4 regions of the Lysinibacillus sp. K60 genome follow, and region 2 is predicted to be linked to each of the others. Evidence: riboswitches for the same ligand, from Rfam matches in the RefSeq annotation. Region 2 holds a riboswitch; each other region holds the start of a gene.

Region 1 (5,726 bases), on a different contig from region 2:
GGGCTACTGACAGGCTTCCCTGTAACAGATATTCATTTTACACTTCTAACAGGTCGCGGGCATAATGAACATACATCGGGGGGAGATTTCCGCGAAGCCAGTTTCCGTGCACTGCGTCAGGGGCTGGAGCAGGCACAAAATGTCCTACTTGAACCCTATTATCGCTTTAAAATGAAGGCTTCAAACGACTTTATCGGCCGTATGATGAATGATATTCAGCAAGCAGCAGGCACATTCGATGACCCGATTTTATCCGAAACGGATGTTATCCTAACAGGTCGTGCGCCTGTTGCCACTTTAATGAGCTACAGTACAACCTTTGCCGCCTATACAAATGGGAAAGGTGCACTCACTCTCCAATTTGATGGCTATGATGTGTGCCATAATACAGAGGATGTGATTGCACAGATTGGCTACGATAAAAATGCAGACCCTGAGTATAGTTCCTCTAGTATCTTTTGTGCAAAGGGCAAAGGGTATACGGTTCCATGGCAAGAAGCACAGGCAGCCATGCATTGCCTGTAGGATGGGGTGATTTTGTTCGCGTGAAGGCATTACTTGCTTTCGCGGGTATTCGTCGCACTAGCGCGGGTATTTTTCCTGCTTTCGCGGATATTCATAGCGCAAGATCAAAACAAGCCCTCCAAAAAATGGAGGGCTTGGTTTTATAGTGCACCGACAGCCTTCTTTGTTGGTTTGTCTATCAAATAAGCGGGTTCAACTATCACGTAGTCATGCTTGTTTGTAAAATCAATTAGTACCTTACCTGGCTGACTTTTTAAAAGTTGTAGATGATCAATTAATTGCAGTAAAAGCTCGTGACCGTTGCCACGTGGATGCCAGTTGAAATGATAATCATTTAACGCTTGCACTGCTTCAATAAACTGGGCATATTCCTGCTGTACAAATGCGATGAGTTTGTCATGGTGAGGCGCTAAATCGTGTAAATACGTTTCGTAAAAGCGCATAACAATCGAGCATAATAAGTCATTGACACGAGCGGCACTTAAAACAGGCTTTGGCGCCAATGAGAGACGGTCAAGGTTGGGCTTTGCGCGTGTAGAATCAATGCGCGTAATTAAGTGATACGCTTCTCCATTGACCTCATAGACAATCGGATTGGTCGGCATGTACATCATAAAGCTATTCGTCTTTGTTTTCAGTTCATCTGCTATGGCTGCTTTCGCTAAAAGATGACCGTCCACATCCCCATTTTGTATCCAAATAATTTCTTTATTATATAAGATTTGCTCAAAGAAGCGATCATTGCGAATCAGCTTCGTTGCTAATAATTGATCGATTAGAGATTCGACCACCATTCTTGTTTTCGCTTTCTTGGCAACTTCTGTGCGTGGTTGCTTACAAATGTTCAGATCTTCAAAAGGCGTTTCCAACGTTGTCGTTACATGAAAATTTGTCATACGTGCATCCCCTTTGCGTACATATTTTCAAAACAAAAAGGACTCCCTACTTTAGAGGAAATCCTTCATTTTATCTTCTTTCATCACACAATGGCAAACAAACCCTAAGTATGTGTGAACGAGTTCGATTGTGAACCCTTTCATTTACTATGGGCGTTTGACGTACTGTGACGAACAGAGTATTCTGTTTTGTCAACATGCCACCTCCTATTCCTCGTAGGTTTATGGTGTGTACTCGTAACTAGGCAGGTATCCTGACTCATGGTCATCGCCACTTTTCCCCTTCCCATCATTTGACAGTGGTTGCTGAAAAGTCGCTCACATTTACAGTTGCGGGACAGTGTCGGATTCGCACCGACTTCCCTTTTAAGCAAATTGCACGCAATTTACACCTATTACTACACGCTATTCAGTTGTCATAGGAATTTAGTGTACGCCACATTCCTATTAGATTACTAAAATCAATTGTAAAGTAGTATTTTTCTAAAGTCAAATATCATAATATTTTCCAAACTACTAATCATCCTTGCTTTTCGTGCCTGATTGTTTTCTGAAAATTATGGGAGGATATAAAAACGGTGAACTCCGTATTTTTAATCTTTCAATGACTCTATAATAAAAGATAGTGCGCACTACTAATAGTGAAAGGATGAAAGATATGAAAGCAAGTCAACATTTAGTGACGAGTAATTTAGAGGAAAAAATGAAACTATTTACTCAAGCTGTTTCTGGACAAATTATAGAGGAAGCTCATTTTGTCATAGCCAACACGAACATTCCAACTGATACATTTAATTTGCTAGTAGTGAAATCGCCTATGATTCATAAGGAAAATCATCTTAAACAAAGGATTAATCATTTCATTGTTAATAAACTTCCTTTCAGCACGTGGGTGGATGCCAACTATCTAAGCGATGATTGGCTACAGCTGATAAAAGACTGCAATTTACAGGAAGCTGAACGAAATATGATGATGAAGCTTGACCATACACTTCGCACAGGTCCACGAATTTCCAATCATCTTACCATCACAGAAGTAAGCAACAAGGAAGAGCTTCTACAATATAAGGAAGTTTTTCTAAGTTTATTTGGAGAAACAGCAGAAAGAGATGCATTAGAAACTTATTTTCATAAATTCTCACAGGAAAAGTTAGCATCAAATGCTCGAATGTTTATTGGCTGTTTAAAGGAAATACCTATCGCTACGGGATTATTAATAGACAGTAAACATAGCTATGGGATTTATGATGTGATGACAAAAGATGCGTATGGGGGCAAGGGGTATGGCAGTGAGATGTTTCAATTCCTACTCAGTCAAACAATTGATAAGCAAAAGCCCGTAGTCTTACAGGCATCAGAGGATGGAAAGAATATATACAAACGCTTCGGGTTTAAAGAAGTCGGAGAAATGATTGTCTTTGAATAAGACTTCGGCAAGGCGTTCTTATTTACGCTTATCAGTATTTTCGAGCCTACCGTAATCATGAAGCCGACTTAAAATCCCTTACGCCGTCCTTTTCTGGCACGACAAAAAAGCCTCGCATATTTGCGGGCTTTTGGTTGTGCACATGTACTATTAGCACCTTCATTACGTCCCCAACACATACTGTGCTAAGACGCTTTGCACCTTATAAATATTTGTCGCCTTATTGAAGTTTTTTTGAATCGGTAATGAACTGCCAGACACCCATATTTTGAGCTCTGCATCTAAATCAAATGTTCCAGCTGTTTCTACTGAAAAATGCACGATATTTTTATAGGGAATAGAATGATACTCCGTTTTCTTGCCAGTCACTCCTTGCTTATCGATGAGGATCAATCGTTTATTGGTAAAAATAAACGTGTCTCTAATAATTTTATAGGCGTTCTTGACTGTCTCATTTGGAATTAATAAATCATGGACCTCCTCCTGTAGTTTTTCTAAATTCACCTCACTTGCATTGCCGATCAATCCATCAAATAAGCCCACTATCTGTCCCCTTTCGCTCTCGTTTATTTAATGTATTACAAAGAAGTGAGAGCTACGACAGGAAATGGTGGTATTATTTTGCCTATTGAGGGGGTGAGTGGTTGCGAATAATGATAGTTGCTTTAGTGTCTCTACTAGCCGTTGTTTTACTAGGATGTAATGAAAAACCAGATGATGATTTAGCTAAGGTCAGCATTTCTAATCGTGCTGAATTTGGCAAGATAAACCGTGATTTTAGTAAAAAATATCAGGATGAAGAATTACTTACACTATTCCAACAAGCCATTGCAACAGCTGTCAAAAACGAGGGTACCGTCAATATGGCTTCACCAGAACATAATGTACAAATAGTGGACAAGGCAGGAAACAAATATGGCTAGCATCATTGGTTAGGTGATAAAGGTCAAAACAGTAGTTTGATGCATGTCGAGGATACGCATACGATCTACACACTATCTGAGGAGTTCACTGGGAAACTAATTGCGCTGGTTCGACCATAAAAACACTTTCCATGTATTCTAGGAAAGTGTTTTTATGGTCCATCATTTCTACTTTGTGGCTTTTCGTAGTATTGATGAAGATGCTTATTTTAGGCTTAAAAAACCTAGAAAAATACTTTTCATTGCCTAAACCTGAAACTGGTTAGTTAACTTTTGTAAGTTATCCGCTTGGACACTTAAATCCTGTGTGACATGATTAACTGCTTGCATTGAGGCTGTTTGCTCGTCCATTGAATGTAACACAGCTTCTGTATAATTCGATAGCTTGCCCATGCCAGCTGCTATGGTTGTCACAGTGGATGCTACTTCATTGGCGCTACTTGAAAGCTGCTCAGCTGTCGTCGAAATATCCTCAAGCTGACTTGTCATCTGACTAACATGCTGTGAAATCGTGCCAAATGATTTTGTCGCTTCGTCAATGACATAAACTCCTTGTTGAACATTTTTCAAATCATCTTCTACTGATGAGGCTACTTGTTTTGTATCACTTTCTATTCCTACAACTAAATCTACAATTTGCGTAGCAGAGTGCTTGGATTGTTCTGCTAATTGACGCACTTCCTCAGCTACAACGGCGAAGCCTTTACCATGCTCTCCAGCACGCGCTGCTTCTATGGCCGCATTTAATGCTAGTAGATTTGTTTGATCTGTAATGGCCGTAATCATATCTGTCATTGATTTAATATCTGACATTTTAAGGGATAATTGCTGCATCAATCCACTTGTTTTTTCTGTTGAAGAGGAAATAAATTGCATTTGCTCTTTTGCCACATGTAAAATATTTGCACCATTTCCTGCTATCTCGCTAGCATCTTTCGCATGCACAAACACATCTTGTGTGGCTACTGTAATTCGCTCAATTCCATCAACGGTTTCTTGCATAGATTTAGCACTATCATTAGCCGATTGTGCTGCTTGCTTCAAGCCCTCAGAAGTCTTATCCATTTGTTGATCTACTTCTTCCACAGCAAGCGTAATTTCATTCGTACTCGCAGATAATTCCTCGATGCTTGCTGATAAATCTGTAGAGCTGTGCGCAATTTTTTGTGTCATTGTTCGTAACTGTTCCTGCATCTCTAAAAAGGATTTTGCTAGTTGAGAAATTTCACTATTGTCACGAACCTCAATGACAACTGTATCTAATTGGCCTGCCGTAATTGCTTGTGCAGCCTCTGTAATTTGTTTGATAGGCTGTATCACTTTGTAGTGGACATACACTGTGTAAGATAGTGTAATAGCGATTCCTACAATTGTTAACACGGTAGAAAACCAATCTAATGTTGTTACATTGGCTAAATCGATAAATAAAATAACGATCATTAAAACATTTAAAGCGGAAAAGCCAAGTAAACTCTTTTTTCGTAAACTCATTCCAAATTCCCCCAACTAAAATATGTATTCCATACCATTATTATAGTTGAATAATCCTAAAACACATAAGGATACGCTCTATTTTTATATGAGGAAAGGTCTACAAAAAAAAAGACTATAGACAGCTTTTTAGGGCATGTCTACAGTCCATCATTGCTCGTTTTATTTTAATTTCATGATACTTGAACCCGCAATACCTGGGTGTGTCATTTCATATGGATCTAAAATTAAGTCTAATTGTTCTTTTGTTAGGACGCCTTCTTCAATACAAAGCTCACGAATTGAACGACCTGTTAGAATGGCTTCACGTGCTAGACGAGCAGCTACTTCATAACCGATGTGAGGGTTTACTGCTGTTAGCACCCCTACGCTTTTTTCTACATATTCTTTCATGCGCTCTTCATTTGCCTCAATATCTTTTAAGCAGTTTTCTGTAAACGCACGGAAAACATTATTCATAATGCT
Region 2 (5,726 bases):
TTACGACTTTTCCATCTAAAGTATACGATAATTGCCCGCACCCATTCATCTGCTGAAATGGCTAGCCAAATTCCGACCAAGCCCCAATCCAATACAAAGACAAATAAATAGCCAAGCGGCAGGCTCATGCAAACCATTGATAGAAAACCAATTTTCACTGGGAATCTAGCATCCCCAGAAGCGCGTAAAGAGTTAATAACAACGATATTCATCGTGCGACCAGTCTCTAGTAAAATACTTAATGCTAACACGGATGCCCCAATCTTAATGACTTCTGGATTATCAGTAAAAACCTGCATAAGGGGCTTACGGAATAGCGTAACGACTGCAACCATAATAATCGTAAAAACAAATGCTGCACGGACACTTTTCCATAGCTGATGATACGCCTCATCTTTTTCTCCTGCACCTACATGACGACCAATAATAATGGCTGTTCCTGTACCAATGGCAATCGCAAATAAATACGTAAACATCGAAATATTCATAGCATATTGTCGTGCTGCTAGTGTTTCTGCTCCTAAGTAAGTCGCATAATATAAAAAGATGATTTGGCAAAATTGATAAAGCACCTGTTCAAACGCAGATGGTAAACCAATGTTTAGTATTTTCCTCACATATTCCTTTGAATACTCAAAATAATATTGTAACTTTACACGCACTTCCATTACCTGATACAGCAACCAGAAAAATACTAGGACGGCTAATCCGCGACTAATGACAGAGGAAATAGCCGCTCCTTTCACACCAAGCTCTGGGAAACCTAAATTCCCAAAAATCAGACCGTAGTTTAGCACAACATGTAAGACGTTCATGCCAAGCGAAACGTACATAGTTTGTTTTGTCCAACCATGTACACGAATAATTGCTGCGAGTGCATTAATAATAGCCTGTAGGAAAATAAAACTCCCAATGATGGCTAAGTAACTTTGTGCATAGTGGAGGACTTCTCCCTGCAAGTTCATCATTGTCATTAAATGTCTCGCAAAGAAGAAAAATAAAATACTCATTAAAAGCCCAACGACCAAATTCATCGTGACCGCTAACGCCGAGATCTTGGCCGCTTCAAAAAAACGTCTGGAGCCTAAATATTGGGAAACAACAATAGATGCACCATTGCCCACTACTTCCAGAATCAAGATGGCAATATGGATATATTGATTGGCTGCACCTACTCCTGATACAGCATTATCTGATAAAGCACTGAGCATAAAAGTATCGGCTAGTCCCATCAACATAAATAGAAAAACTTCTAAGAAGATCGGCCATGTTAAATGGAATAGACTTAACTTATTTGTCTCTTTAATTGTGTCTGCCAATACTTTCACTTCTCCTATATTTTCTTAAAAATCTATTGTATCTTATCACAAATATTCAGACTGTAAAGAGATTTATAGGAATACAGCGCTTCCACATAAAAAATCCCTCCCACATCGTGTGAAAGGGCCATTTTTTAAATTAAGCAATAGGATTGTAATTGCTCTCGTTTTTCAATTGTTAGGCCAAATTCCTGCTCTAAAAACCCAGTCTTAGAACCATAGCGACGATCCATCGCATCCAATGCTGCTTGTAAATAGTCTTCACGGGCGGACATTAATGCATAAAATTGCTGTAGTTCTTGCTCATTATACTGATGCTGAATAGCCTGAGCCATTCTTTCTACCATTGGACGTAAATGTATATTAGTATCTAAATAGTCCTCCATGATGGTCTCCTCTGGTACATCTAAAGCTAGTAAAATAAGTGCTCCTCCAATACCCGTTCGGTCCTTACCAACTGCGCAATGATGTACAAGACCTAGATTATCAGGGTTTTGAATCGTTTGCATTAACTCTTTAAATGAAAGATTGTTAAAAGGCATTTGTGCATAAAAATCTCGAAACATCTCAGGTCTTACCACTTTATAGAAATCTCTACCACCAGCATTGGTAGGCATTTCAAAAGCATGATTACCCTTCGCTGGGATTTGTATATATTGAGCATACGAGAACACTGGGTTAGGATTATGATACGCCTCATTGTTATCGCGATAATCAAAAATGGTTTTAATCCCTAACGTTTCAAATAGCTCTTTATCCGCCAGTGTCATTTTTCCAAGAGCAGCTGAGCGGTAAAATAAACCGTTCTTTACCCTACGCCCATCTTTTGTCTTATATCCACCCATGTCTCGGAAATTATGGACTGCTTCAAATGGAATTACCTTTGTCTCTAATTGCTCCAATCACTACACCTCCTAAGATTATTAAGCATACTTACTTTTATTTTAAAGAACAAACTACATTAATTCCAATTTTCACGCTAGGTAATAATTTAAACCACATAAAAAATGCTAGCTGAATGGCTGACAGCTAGCATGAAAACATTTCTTATTTAAATAACTCTGGGTACACAGCCTTCGCTACTAATTCTACAGCTTCACCAATACGCGGACCAGGTCGATTAGAGATATCTGTATCGATGGACAATACCGCTTTGTTTTGAATAGCTGTCACAGTATTCCAACCATCTCGTCCAAGAATTTCTCCTATTGGATCTTCTGTATAGTTTACTGTTGTTAAAATAACATCTGGATTTTTAGCAATAACATCTTCCTCATTCACTTTTGCCCAGCTATTCAAGTCAGAAAAAACATTATTTACATTAGCTGCATCTAATATTTCTTGCTGGAAAGTGCTAGAGCCTGCTGTATATATGTCTGGCTTAGGGCTAACCTCTAAATAAACATTTTTCGGCGTTTTTACGTCCTTCACCTTCGTTTGTACTTCAGCAATTTTCGCTTTAATCTCTTCATTTAATTTATTTCCTTTATCAGCAACATCCATCACAGCAGCAATTTGTTCGATATCTCCATAAACATCATCGAAAGTAGTCGCAGATTGAATAACAAACACTTTAATTCCTGCGTCCTCAAGCGGCTTTAGTGCATCCTTATCACCGATTGTATAAGCAATAACAACATCTGGCTTTAACGCTATAATTCTTTCACTGTTAAAGTTCGTAGTATCAGAGACACGTTCAATTTTTTGTGCTTCCTCTGGGTAAGTATCGTACTCAGTTGCTCCTACAATTTTATCGCCAACACCTAAAGCAAACAAAATTTCAGTATTACTTGGTTGTAAAGATACAACTGTTTTTGGTACTTCATTAAACGCTATTTCCATTCCACGGTCATCTGTCACTTTATAGCTTGTTTTCTCTACGTGTTGTGTATCCTGCGAGGCATCTTTATTTTTTGTATCTTCAGCAGTGCCACAGCCTGCTAATACCAGTGCAAGTAAGAGCACTGATAGCCATTGGAAATTAAATACTTTCTTCATTGTTATTCTCCTTTTTCTTTTTCATTGGGTAGGATTTACTAATAAACGGTATTTCAGCTATTCCAGCTTGCTGATTCATAAAAACAGCCATGACAAAACATACATTAGCTAATAAACCAAGGTAATCGAAAAGAATAGCAGGAACCTCTCGTTCTTCTGATACTTTGTGTAAAGTACGATATGATTTTTTTGCCTCACTGCGACAAAGATGTAAGGCTGCAGCGGCCTCTGTTCCTTGAGGTAAAACAAAACTTTGAATCTCTTCCTTCACATGGCAAACGTAAAAATCATAACGCTCACTTAACCAAGATAAATCCTCTTCAGTTACCGCTAATTTCCCACGAACTGAGCCATTCACATGATACGCCATAGGTAACATAAGTAATAAATCCTCAGCAACAACTTGAACATCCTCTTTTTTTACCGCAGCTAATGCAACTCCTAGATGTGTTGTAAGGCTATCTGTTCGAATTTCAAAATCAACCGTTGAAGCTTTCTCACGCATAAATGGATAACAAGAATAACGGGCATCTTTTTTCACTTGCTTCCCCCCTATTTTCTATAATGAAAAATTCTTACTTGAAAGGCATAAAAAAGTCGCTCCTTTTGCAAAGGAACGACAAAAATACAAGATTGAGCCATCAAACTAGAGAAAGCCTATGTATTTGCCGTATATCCTCCTAGCTTCCGAGAAGTTTTTATACGTTCAAATAAAGGTCGGTCTCCTGGCTTGTACAGTTCGTCACATAAAACGAATGTGTTATAAAGGACCTTCCCATCTTCTTTGAGACAGTGGTAAATCTTTATAATGGCTGTACTTACAGTTGCGGAAACAGCTCCGGTTTTTCACCGGATTCCCGATTATGCTTACTAGCACCTTTATCCTGCAAGAATATTTCATTTGTAAAGCAGTTTATCATATATGATTCAGAAAAAATAGCTGTACTCAATTTTAAAATATAGTAACACTTCTAAACTAGAAGAGAAAATTCCAACAATTTTTTACATTATTAAGAAATTTACTATAGTAGTGTTTCAATTGCTTGTTCAATATCGAGCTGTGAATCTGTTGGTTCAAAGCGTGCGACGGTCTTACCATTAGCATCTACTAGAAATTTTGTAAAGTTCCAGCGAATGTTACGACCATCTAAAAAGCTTGGGGCAAGTTGAACAATTGCTTCTGCCAACATTTTCTCCTGCATACTTGCCTTCCCAAACTCTCGGTAATTCACTTCATGCTTTAAATAATTAAAGAGTGGATGTGTAGCCTCTCCATTTACCTGTACAAGCTCAAAAATCGGGAATGTGACCCCATAGTTTACCTTGCATAGATGCTTAGTTTCCTCTCCATCCTCAGGATTTTGATGGCCAAATTGATCACAAGGGAAGCCAAGAACTACAAAATTCTCTTTTCCATATTTATCATACATTTTCTGTAAGTCTTCAAATTGATATGTAAATCGGCATTGGTTTGCCGTGTTAACAATTAACATTGTTTTTCCACGATATGTTTCCATTGATAAAATTTCGCCATTAGGCTTCCGAACTAGATAATTATAAATGCTCATGCTATAATCCCCTTTTTCCATTCATTATAGTTGACTATTCTACCGTTCATCAAAGAATTTGCACAAAAAAACACCACCTCGCTACTTTGAACGGATGGCTGACTTATACTTCTTTTTATATTTAGCATCTTGTTCTTCATTAATTAAACGATGGGCAATATCTAATAATTTCGAGTCATTTGTTTGATCATATAGCTTTTTAAATGACATAATAATATCCTGACGAATAAGAGATGGCTGTTTTTCATCTATACATGTTTGAAATCTTTTAGCTAGATACGATACAACCAAATCTCTTTGTACTTGACCCGCCTGTCCAATTTTCCAAATCGCTTGTAATGCATGCCTTGCTGTAGCAGATTGTTCATCGTAAGTCACAGCCCAAATCTTTAAAAAATCCTCCAAGACCCTTTCTTCTGGATCACTTTTTGCAGCTAAAGCGCATAAAATTTGTGCAGCACGTGCACGAGAATAACCATTATTGTATGTAAGTGCTTTTATTAGCTGTTCCCAAACTGCATATGTCCAATCTACGGGTTCCTGCATAATTTTCATTAATTCCTCGTAAGATTCATATTGAATATCGCGATCATGCTCTGTTAGATTACTAAAAAGTTGCAAAATCTCTTTTTCCATAATTCATCCCTACCTTTATTGTTTCAGAACGTAATAAAATTTGATTTATGGTACACTTAACTTAATTTTTTTCGCAAAGAAGGTGAGTTTATGAATAAATTTAATGCTAGGAAATTGATTTTTCGGTTGATTGTGATAATATCCCTACTTCTAGCTGCTTATTTTGTTATCCCAGTGTCCATGCCTTTAATACTTGCTGGGATTA
Region 3 (5,726 bases), on a different contig from region 2:
ATTTGGATCATTTTGAGATAGAGAGATGCTTTGTATTAGAATATTTAGAAATGCTTTTAAGATGGAATAAACAAACACACGCTATATCTGAAGAGAAACTTCAAAAGCTTTGGATGAAACTTATAAGAAAATATAAATTTTCTCTTGATGAATGGGAAAGAAATGCTGGAAATAGGAATATTCATTCTTACCTTGTGAAAGAACAAGGACATGGTTTACAAAGATTAATTCGTTTTTACAGGGAACGGCATGGAGTGAAATGGTTAGAAAATGCCTTTGATTATGGGATGACATTGCTATTGAAATTTGGTGAAATGCCAGCATTAGAAATGTTTTTCCTCACAAATTTAATATGTTACAAATGGCAACTAGATTACTTAGAGGATGAAGAAGTGCAACATTACTTTTCTCATTTAGCAAATGGGAAAGTGAAAGAGGTCTATAATAGCTTTAGGGCTTACGATAGAGAACAAAATCTTTTAACTGCTACTAAATTATATAAACTTATATCCAAATATAATCCTCAATTTCATACAAATTCTGCTGCAACGCCGGAATTTTATAAGGAATTGGCCCTGTTTATTGAAAGGAAATAATATATTCGTAGTGTCAATCAGTCTATTTTTCTTCAGAATATAGAGTGTTCTATGTTAGCTATTCAACTAGATTATCCTAGTCATTCTACAAATGTAGATCGATTTTAATAGAGAATTTCATACATCATTTAAAATAAATATTTTAATTAGGAAGTAGTAATTATTGATAATCTATTTCGAACTACATAATTAAAAATACTGAATAATCCAAAAATAAAGAAGTTTAGAATCTTGATTTACTTTTCATTTGAAGGATGGTACACTTAAAACTATTGAACAACAACTATATATTGTGTTCGTTTTACAAAGGTACTACTATATGTAGTTTAAAAGGGAAGTTCGGTACAATTCCGACGCTGTCCCCGCAACTGTGAAGCTGACGATGATTGCAACCACTGTGCATTTGCATGGGAAGGGAATCAGAGAATGAAGCAAAGCCAGGAGACCTGCCTTTATAAAACAAATTTATCATTTCTTCGGGGATTAAGAGATGGGAACGTCAGTATTTTTGGTATGTTAACGTTTCCATTTAGCCTATCTCTCTAGAGGAGATAGGCTTTTTATTTTATGAAAAGAGGGATTTCTATGAAACTTTATACGAAAACAATTTGTCCAAAATGCCTATGGGTAAAATCTGAACTACAACGTGCAGGACTTGAAGCTGAAATCGTTAACATCGATCATGATGAACAGGCAAAGCAAACGATTATTGACGCAGGTTTTTTAAGTGTGCCTGTTTTAGAGATGAATGAAACTTTTATAGGAGATGTTCAGGAAATTGTTTCTCAAATTGAGTTGATTGCTCTATGATCGTTTACGCGAGTCGTACAGGTAATGTCCGAAATGTTGTATCCAAATTAAAGGCAGAATGTATCGAGCTCTCGGAGGAATTGCGATTGAACAAGCCCTATCTTTTAATTACCTACACAGATGGTTTAGGTGACATTCCAGCAAAGGTACAACGTTTCTTAGAAAAAAACAGGGATTTTTGTAAAGGAGTAGTTGCCAGTGGCAATAGTAATTTCGGCCATCATGTATTTGGCGCTGCTGGTGAGAAAATCGCCGCTACCTATCATGTACCCTTAGTAAGGAAATTAGATTTACGAGGTAATCAAACGGATTACGAAGCAATACAAACGTTTTATGAAACGAGGGTAATGAGATGAAAACCTATTTAAAGCTTAATAATGACGTACTGAATCGTTATAGTACAACTGGATTACTTGAGTTAGAAAAGGACCGCGAAGCTACGCGCCGCTACTTTTTAGAGTATGTTAACGTACGTTTGCGTTATTTTATAGATATTGAGGAAAAAATCCGCTATTTAGTTGATGAGGGCTACTATGAGAAAGCATTTATCGATATGTACGAGATGGAATTTATTAAGAAGCTGTACAAGAAAGCCTATGATTATAATTTCCGCTTCCCATCCTTTATGAGCGCAAGCAAATTTTATGATAGCTATGCTATGAAAAGTCGTGACGGGGAAGAGATCTTAGAAAAGTATGAGGATCGTATTGTCATTATTGCTTTGTATTTGGCGCAAGGAAACACAACTCTAGCAGAACGCTCTGTCGAAGCAATGATGGAAGCCTACCAGCCAGCGACACCAACTGCTTTAAATAGTGGTAAGAAAGCACGTGGTGAATTAGTCAGCTGCTTTAAATTATCAATGGATGACTCCATGAACAGTATTGCTGAAAATATTGGCTATTGTTTAGAGCTATCACGCCTTGGTGGTGGAGTAGGGGTCAACTTAACAGATTTACGCCCTTTAGGTGATCCAATTAAAGAGATATTAAATCGTGCAAGTGGTGTCATCCCAGTAGCAAAACTGTTAGAAAATTCTTTCAGTTATTCAAATCAGCTAGGGCAACGAAATGGCTCAGGTGTTGTCTATCTAAATATTTTCCATGCAGACATAGAAAATTTCATATCATCAAAAAAACCAAATGCTGATGATAAAATTCGCCTCGCAACCCTTTCAACAGGGATTATTATACCTAGTATTTTCTTCGAACTGATGAAACGTGATAAGGATATCGTCTTGTTTAGCCCATACGATATTTTTAAAGAATACGGTAAACGTATGTCTGAGCTTTCCATTTCAGACATGTACTACGAGCTACTTGATAACCCAAAAATTCGTAAAATTAAACGTTTAAATGCACGGAAGCTTTATACAGAGGTGAAAAAAGCACAATTTGAATCAGGCTACCCGTTTGAAATCTTTGATGATAATGTCAATAAGGTACATCCTTTAAAAAATATTGGACGTGTCAAAATGTCCAATTTATGTACAGAAATCTTACAAGTACAAGAGACAAGTATCATTACGGACCAGGATCAACCAAATGACTATGGATTAGATGTATCGTGTAACTTAGGTTCCATCGATATCCATGCAGCAAGTAAAGTGAATGATTTCGGCGCATTAGTCGATACAGCCATGCACCTATTAACAAATGTATCGCAAATGACACACATTAAAAATGTACCGTCTGTTGCAAAAGCCAATCAATTAATGCATTCTGTAGGGCTTGGCTGTATGAACCTCCATGGGCATCTCGTGACAGAAGGCATCCTATACGGCTCAAAAGATTCCATTGATTTCATGGATCACTTTATGGAAGCGATGAACTATTATTCACTGAAATCTTCGATGGAAATGGCGAAAGAAAAAGCTGCAACCTTCTATCGATTCGAGGACAGTGATTATGCATCTGGTAGCTATTTTGACCAATATATCAATAAAGCTGAGGAAGAATTGTCACCTGTTGTATTGAAGGCACTTGGCAATATTCCAATCATTACGAACAAGATGTGGGAAACGTTAAAGCAGGAAGTGATGCAATATGGTCTATTCCATTCCTATCGTTTGGCTATTGCCCCAACTGGTAGTATTTCATATATTCGTAGCTGTACGGCTTCAATCGCACCATGTACAGAGCGCGTAGAGGTTCGTGATTACGCCGATAGTAGAACCATTTATCCAATGCCTCATTTAACAAATGACAATAGTCATTTATATGTGGAGGCGTATGATGTGAATCCTTATGATTTAATTGATTTATATGCAGCTTCTCAAAAGCACGTTGACCAAGGTATTTCCATGACGCTTTATGTAACGGACAATTGGACAACCGAACAATTGGCTAAAGTATACATTTATGCGTGGGTAAAGGGCATTAAGTCTGTTTACTATGTTCGTCAACGATTACAAAGCTTAGAGGAGTGTGTAGCATGTCAAATATAATTTATGAGGCAGTCAATTGGAATAAGGCAACAAGTGAGCTTGCCCAAATATTTTGGGACCAGCAATGGAAGCAAATTTGGTTTCCAGAAGAGATTGCGGTCAGTAAAGATATTAAGCAATGGAAAAGCTTTGAGCATCAGGACACATATAAAAAAGTATTTGCAGGATTAACCTTACTGGATACTGTACAAACAAATATCGGGATGAATCGTGTTGCTGCTTATACAGACGATTTACAGGAAAAGGCTGTCCTAACTGTTTTTGATGCATTCGAGGCGATACATGCCAAGTCCTATTCTTATATTTTCACAACGCTTTGTACAAACGAAGAAATCGACGAGCTATTTGAATGGGTCAAGAAAAATGAATTTCTACAGTATAAGGCCAATAAAATCGCAGACATTTATAATAGTATTGAAGAAGGCAACCCAGAGAGCTTATGGAAAGCGATGTTCTCCTCCGTTATGCTTGAATCTTTCTTGTTCTATTCTGGCTTTTTCTATCCACTATACTTAGGGGGACAAGGCTTCCTACGAAACAGTGCCGAGATTATTTCACTCATCTTGCGGGATGAATCTATCCATGGGGTAGCAGTTGGATTTTTTGCTCAAAATCTATTCAAGCAATTTTCAAAGGAAAAGCAAGAAGAGCTACATTTATGGGGCTATGAGCTATTATTAGATTTATATCAAAATGAAATGAAGTATACAGATGATATTTATGCGGAAACAGGATTATCACCTGAAGTGCGAGCATATGTACGTTATAATGCTAATAAAGCTTTAATGAATGTCGGCTTTGAAGCCATGTTCCCAGAAGAGGAAGTCAATCCAATTGTGATGAATGGTATTCGTAATGAAGGCTCCACATATGATTTCTTTTCACAAAAGGGCGCTACGTATGCGAAGGCAAAAGTTGCGCCAATCACAGATGACACATTCAATTTTAATCGTTAAGGATGAAGAACAATGAATCTAGAAGTAAAAATTAAAAAAGTTCACGCTGATGCCATGCTACCGATACAAGCCAACCCTGGGGATGCAGGCATGGATCTCTATTCCATAGAATCAGTAGAAATCCCAGCAGGCGTAGCCAAACTCATTAAGACAGGTATACAGATTGAATTACCTAAGGGAACGGAAGCCCAAATTCGACCAAGAAGTGGACTAGCATTAAAGCATAGTGTAACCGTACTGAATAGCCCAGGCACTATAGATGAAGGCTATAGAGGCGAAATCGGTGTTATTTTAATCAACCATGGTCAAGAACCATTTATCGTAGAAAAATCAATGCGCATTGCTCAAATGGTTATTCAGCTTGTTCCTTCTATTCAATTAGTGGAAGTAAATGAATTATCTCAAACGGTCCGAGGCGCATCTGGATTTGGCGCAAGTGGTACGAAATAGCGTGTATATATAAACCTCATAAAGTTTACTTAAAAATCCTGCTTATTCGCAGGATTTTTTTTCTCCTTCATAATAGTAGAAGGAAATAATAGGGTTCATATGGAATGAAGTAATGATAGCGAATTAAAGGAGCTAATAAAATGAAAAAAACATGTTCAGGTATTTTCCTTATGTTGATTGTCCTTCTTACTTCTATCACAACTGCTGCAGCAGCTAGCAGTCAACTAAAAGTGGACGGTATGATAGTACAAACGGAGGTGAAGCCCGAAATAAAAAACAATCGAACAATGGTACCTTTACGCGTGATAAGTGAAAATTTAGGGGCTAAGGTGCATTGGTCGGATGGCAAAGTGACACTGACCAAAAGTGAGATGAGAGTCAGTTTAAAGTTGAACAGTAACAAAGCCGAAATAAATGGAAAAACGGTAATATTGGATGCGAAGCCATACCTAAAGAATGGACGCACCA
Region 4 (5,726 bases), on a different contig from region 2:
GTCGATTTACATACCTACTACAGTGTAGCAAGAGGGAATAAAACAGCCGTAGCGAGTGAAATGACAAAATGGTTTAATACCAATTATCACTATATTGTTCCTGAGTATGAGGGACAAAACTTACAACTAACAGAAAATAAAGTGTTAGCTGACTTTTTAGAGACGAAAGAAGCATTCGGGATCATCGCGAAGCCGACATTGATTGGTCCCTATACATTTTGCAAGTTAACGAAAGGCTACAACAAATTAACACAGGTTGAATACTTATTAACCTTATTACCGCTCTATACGCAGGTATTAAAAGAGTTAGTGGATGCAGGTTCCACTTGGATTCAGCTAGAAGAGCCATCCCTTGTTACAACTCTTGATCCAGCAGAGATAAAGCTGGTGCAAGAAATTTACGACCAGTTAGCCATTGCCGTTCCGGAGGCTAAAATAATGCTACAGACTTATTTCGAAGCTTTAAGTGCCTATGAAGCATTAAGTACATTGCCTGTTCAAGGATTCGGTTTGGACTTTGTTCATGGCTATAAAGGGAATATGGAGTCACTGCGTCAATTCGGTTTCCCGCAGGATAAAGTATTGGCAATTGGGGTTGTAAATGGCCGTGATATTTGGCGTTCAAACCTTGCAGAGGTCAACGCGACGATTCAAGCCATTGAACAGCTAAGTCATGCCGAAGAGCTATGGATTCAACCATCAAGTAACCTACAGTACGTTCCAATCACAACCTCTCTTGAAAATGAACTTGACCCTGTTTTAAAGCAGGCTTTGGCCTTCGCAGATGAAAAAATCGTAGAAATCACGGGGCTGACTAAATTCAGACGAGATAAAGATGGTTCCTTACAACATAATTTTTCAGAAAGTATGAAGGCGATTGAGGCTCTAAAAAATCATCCAATCCGCCAAAATAAGTTAATTCATCAAGCCGTTCAAACTGTAACAAAGCAAGATTTTGAACGACACAGTAATTTTACGAAGCGACAAACGATCCAACAACAAGCCTTAGGATTACCGCTGTTTCCAACAACTACAATCGGTAGCTTCCCGCAATCAGATGAAGTGAAAAGAAATCGTAATGCTTGGCGAAAGAAACAACTAACAAATAAAGACTATGAGGCATTTATAGAAGAGGAAACTAAGCGCTGGATCACTATACAAGAGGACCTAGATATCGATGTACTCGTTCATGGTGAATTTGAGCGTACAGACATGGTAGAATATTTTGGTGAAAAATTGACTGGCTTTGCCTTTACAGAAAAAGCATGGGTCGTGTCATACGGGTCACGTTGTGTGAAGCCTCCGATCATTTATGGAGATGTTGCGTGGGCCTCACCAATTACCGTAAAAGAATCAGCCTATGCTCAAAGCCTAACAAAGCGATTTGTAAAGGGCATGCTGACAGGGCCAGTAACGATATTAAATTGGTCCTTTGTGCGCGATGATCTTTCCCGTCAAGATGTCGCTTATCAAATTGCATTAGCACTTCGCAAAGAGGTGGAAGCACTAGAAAACGCAGGAATTTCGATTATTCAAGTGGATGAGCCAGCACTAAGAGAAGGTTTACCGCTTCGAAAAGAAGAGTGGGGGGCTTACTTAGATTGGGCTGTCAATTCCTTCAAGCTTGCTACATCTAGTGTCAAAGATGAAACACAAATCCATACACATATGTGTTACTGCGAGTTTAATGATTTCATCGAACCGATTAGCGCACTAGATGCAGATGTGATTTCCATAGAAACATCACGAAGCCATGGGGAACTTATTTCTTCACTACAAGTGCAGCCCTATATTAAAGGAATTGGCTTAGGCGTCTATGATATTCATAGCCCTCGTGTACCAAGCGAGGAAGAAATGCTCACTATTATGAAAGATAGTCTACAGGTGCTGGACCGTCATCAATTCTGGGTGAATCCAGATTGTGGCTTAAAAACGAGAAAAGAAGAAGAAACCGTTGCAGCATTAGCGAATATGGTTGCTGCTACTAAAACATTGCGTCAAGCCGTACAGCAATCTACATCAAGCTAACGAAGTGATTTTTTAATCTACTACATCTACTCTCCAATTACGAAGACTAGGGTAAATTCCTAGTCTTTTTATGTTATTTATTATATTCAGAAAATAAAATTGACGTGAACAGGCGAGCATGTTATGTTTATTACTAATTTCATAGCAATCATTACAAGTTTGAGTGAAATCGTCTTTCATTCAATTAAAAGGAAAATGGGTGAAATCCCCATGCTGTCCCGCAGCTGTAAATGAGTAGTTTTGTTTCAAATACCACTGAGTGAGTACTTGGGAAGGTGAAGCAAAATGATGATTCATGAGCCAGAATGCCTGCTTGTAAGAAGATTCATTGATGATCTACGAAAGATAGGGAGATGGATGGAGACTTGCTCATCGTGGGTTTTTCTGTCCTTATTCTTTTTTAGAATAAGGTTTTTTTATGCCCTCTCTTCTTCAACAAGTAGATTTATTTGTACTACGGATAGAGATAGGAGACAGAAAATGAGATTGATAAAGTATTTACTTCCTTTCCTGCTTGTCCTGACGTTCAGTTTACTTGCTGGCTGTACAGGCATGGATGAAGAAAAGGAAAAGACCTCAGCAAACCAAACAGATGAAAAAAGGATAACGATTGGCTGGCCATTAGATGTGGGTCCATTGAATCCTCATACATATTTACCGAATCAAATGACTGCCCAAGCAATGGTTTATGAATCCTTGGTGGAATACAACGATGATGGTACGGTTACGCCTAAGCTCGCCGAAAGCTGGGACATCTCCGAGGATAAAACTTCGTATACTTTCCATCTAAGAAAAGATGTGAAATATTCAGACGGCACCGCATTTAATGCAGATAATGTCATTCGTAACTTTGACGCCGTATTAGCGAATCGAGATATGCATTCTTGGATGGGGATGGTTAACCACATGAAAGAGGTTGTAAAAGTGGATGATTTTACAATTCGTCTGCAATTGGATGAGCCATATTATCCTGTCTTAAACGAACTTGCCTTTGTCAGACCTTTCCGTTTTTTAGGGGATAACGGATTCCCAGATGGTGATATGACGCAAGATTCTATCAAAGCACCGATTGGAACAGGCCCTTGGGTATTAACTGAATACAAAAAGGATGAATATGCATTATTTAGTCGCAATGAAAACTATTGGGGAGAACAACCATTAGTAGAACAAATAAAAGTAAAAATTATCCCAGACTCAGAATCTATTTCATTAGCATTTGAAAACGAAGAATTAGATTTAATTTATGGCCGTGGCATTATTAGTTTAGATAACTATACGTATTTAAAAGACAGTGGCAAATACAAAACTGCTACCTCTGAGCCTTTATCTACGAAAGCACTGCTATTCAATACACAATCTGGTCCATTATCTGAGTTAAAGGTACGTCAAGCCATTCAGTATGCTATTAATAAGGAACAAATGGTCGACAGTATTACACATGGTACGGAAAAAGTAGCGAACACATTGTTCTGGGATGCAATTCCTTATGCCAATATAGATTTAGCACCTATTGTATACAATCCAGAAAAAGCCCAACAATTGCTAGATGAGGCAGGGTGGACATTACCGAAGGGTGAAAAAATTCGTTCAAAAAACGGACAGCCGTTGACTTTAGATTTGATTTACATTGCATCCGATGCGATTCAAAAACCAATGGCAGAATTAATGCAAGGTGAACTCGCAAAAATTGGCGTTCAGTTGAATTTAGAAGGGGCAGATGTAATGGTCGGTCTTCAACAATTGATGGATGACCAGGTAGATATTAATTTCTGGCGGACCAATGGACCACCTACAGATCCACATAGCTTTGCAAATGAATCAGCTACACCAAATGCTAGTGGTGTGTATGAGGCGAAATTAGGCTTAGCAAACGCCAAAGAAATCGATACGAAAATTCACCAATTATTAGTAGGGACAGATGAAGAGGAACGCGTGCAGCTTTACACAAATATTTTAACGATGTTTCATGACCAGGCACTCTTTTACCCTATTTCTTACGAAACAAATAATGTGATTTATCAACCATCTCTAAAGGATTTTGCCCCACGTGCATCTGAATATGATATACCTTATGCACAAATGGCTAAAGAAAAATAAAAGTGGAGGAGAGAGTGTGTCTAGCAGAGACAGCTCTCTCTTTATCATAGGATTGAGTAGGAAGTGACAGCATGTATGAGTCGACATGGATGTTTTGTTTAAAAAGAATTTTAACATTGCCCTTTGTCTTATTAGGCGTTTCCATCCTAACCTTTGTATTTATTCGTTTTGTTCCAGTAGAGCCTGCTGAAGTCATACTACGTTTGGCAAGGGTTGCGCCAACAGAGGAAGCCATTCAGGCATTACGTGAAGAGCTAGGGACGGACAAGTCATTTCTTCTTCAATATTTACTATGGGGAAAAGGCGTATTACAGCTAGATTTTGGAACATCTTTTGTTAGTAAATTACCCGTGGCACATGAGCTATTCTCGAAATTACCCGCAACCATTGAATTAGCTATTGCTGCGTTTATCCTCATTTTAGGGCTAAGTATTCCATTCGGGGTAATAAGCGCATTGTATAAGCACACCATCATCGATAAAATCATACAATTCTTTTCCATCTTGAGTGTGTCGATTCCAACCTTTTGGTTAGGTTTCCTATCACTCTATTTATTTAGCTTAAAATTAGGACTCTTTCCGACAAACGGGAAGGGGACACCTGCTCATTTAGTTTTACCCGCCTTCACACTGGCGTTACCAACAATTGGATTATTCGTTCAGTTTATCCGTTCAACCATCCTAGAAGAATTACAACAGCAATATGTTCAATATGCACGGCTAAGAGGATTAAAAAGCTCTGTGATTCTTATCCGTCATGTGTTGCGAAATGCTGCTATTCCCTTGACTTCCTTGCTAGGCATGACCCTTGGCAATCTATTAGGTGGAGCCGTGATTGTGGAGCAGGTTTTTAGCTGGCCAGGACTCGGCAGGTACTTAATAGAATCCATTATGAACAGGGATTATCCAGTTGTACAATGCTATGTATTAATTATTGCGGTTATCTATGTGCTTGCCAATTTATGTACAGATATATTGCATCGTTTATTGGACCCTCATCTAATGATGAAGGGCAGGAGAGATTAAAAATGAAATTCGTACGAACAAAAAGTGGCAACTTAACAGGATTAATTAGTCTATCCCTCCTTGTCATTATTGGCTTATTAGGATTGTTTGCACCAATTTTAATGCCACACGACCCTTTTGCTGTCGATATAGCTAAGAAATTTTCAGTTCCGTCTTGGGACTATCCATTAGGTACAGATCATTTAGGAAGGTGTATCTTGTCACGCATTCTTTTAGGTATTCGTTATTCTTTAGGATCAGCGCTCATCATTCAGCTAGTTGCCATTGTTTTAGCTATCCTACTGGGTGCTTTTGTAGCATTGAAAAGAGGGTTAATCGATTTTCTTTTTATTCGATTATGTGATATTTTATTAGCCTTTCCTACACTCGTACTTGCATTTGGGCTGTTAGGTATATTAGGCCCTAGCTTAAAAAATGTTTTAATAGCGCTCATTTTTACACAGCTTATTTATTATGCAAGAATGGTCCGAAGTTTGTTTATTGGCGTGAATGAGAAAGACTTTGTTCAAGCTGCAAGGATTACTGGCACTACAGGTATCCAATTAATTAAACGCCATTATATACCCAATATATTGC

Evidence for each region. A riboswitch is a leader RNA that binds a small molecule or an ion and turns the genes downstream of it on or off. The one in region 2 is predicted to bind cobalamin.
Region 1: linked by a shared signal. The riboswitch ahead of HCH28_RS16560 (hypothetical protein) and the one ahead of HCH28_RS14530 (hypothetical protein) in region 2 are both predicted to bind cobalamin.
Region 3: linked by a shared signal. The riboswitch ahead of HCH28_RS15610 (glutaredoxin family protein) and the one ahead of HCH28_RS14530 (hypothetical protein) in region 2 are both predicted to bind cobalamin.
Region 4: linked by a shared signal. The riboswitch ahead of nikA (nickel ABC transporter substrate-binding protein) and the one ahead of HCH28_RS14530 (hypothetical protein) in region 2 are both predicted to bind cobalamin.

Annotation. Positions count from the first base shown of each region.
Region 1 covers NZ_JAASJR010000007.1:210,677-216,402, forward strand. Annotated here, with positions in the region: gene HCH28_RS16555 (elongation factor G) at 1-525, shown strand, start outside; gene HCH28_RS16560 (hypothetical protein) at 666-1,421, opposite strand; cobalamin riboswitch at 1,649-1,832, opposite strand; gene HCH28_RS16565 (GNAT family N-acetyltransferase) at 2,080-2,847, shown strand; gene HCH28_RS16570 (PH domain-containing protein) at 3,010-3,390, opposite strand; gene HCH28_RS16575 (hypothetical protein) at 3,492-3,770, shown strand; gene HCH28_RS16580 (methyl-accepting chemotaxis protein) at 4,017-5,261, opposite strand; gene aspA (aspartate ammonia-lyase) at 5,424-5,726, opposite strand, start outside.
Region 2 covers NZ_JAASJR010000006.1:102,835-108,560, forward strand. Annotated here, with positions in the region: gene HCH28_RS14515 (MATE family efflux transporter) at 1-1,319, opposite strand, end outside; gene HCH28_RS14520 (tyrosine-protein phosphatase) at 1,454-2,221, opposite strand; gene HCH28_RS14525 (ABC transporter substrate-binding protein) at 2,367-3,317, opposite strand; gene HCH28_RS14530 (hypothetical protein) at 3,301-3,858, opposite strand; cobalamin riboswitch at 4,016-4,213, opposite strand; gene HCH28_RS14535 (glutathione peroxidase) at 4,340-4,885, opposite strand; gene HCH28_RS14540 (hypothetical protein) at 4,967-5,521, opposite strand; gene ytvI (sporulation integral membrane protein YtvI) at 5,612-5,726, shown strand, end outside.
Region 3 covers NZ_JAASJR010000007.1:18,628-24,353, reverse strand. Annotated here, with positions in the region: gene HCH28_RS15615 (hypothetical protein) at 1-596, shown strand, start outside; cobalamin riboswitch at 887-1,064, shown strand; gene HCH28_RS15610 (glutaredoxin family protein) at 1,182-1,406, shown strand; gene nrdI (class Ib ribonucleoside-diphosphate reductase assembly flavoprotein NrdI) at 1,403-1,762, shown strand; gene nrdE (class 1b ribonucleoside-diphosphate reductase subunit alpha) at 1,759-3,852, shown strand; gene nrdF (class 1b ribonucleoside-diphosphate reductase subunit beta) at 3,840-4,808, shown strand; gene dut (dUTP diphosphatase) at 4,821-5,258, shown strand; gene HCH28_RS15585 (stalk domain-containing protein) at 5,399-5,726, shown strand, end outside.
Region 4 covers NZ_JAASJR010000007.1:36,619-42,344, reverse strand. Annotated here, with positions in the region: gene metE (5-methyltetrahydropteroyltriglutamate--homocysteine S-methyltransferase) at 1-2,028, shown strand, start outside; cobalamin riboswitch at 2,167-2,359, shown strand; gene nikA (nickel ABC transporter substrate-binding protein) at 2,509-4,125, shown strand; gene nikB (nickel ABC transporter permease) at 4,197-5,150, shown strand; gene HCH28_RS15685 (ABC transporter permease subunit) at 5,153-5,726, shown strand, end outside.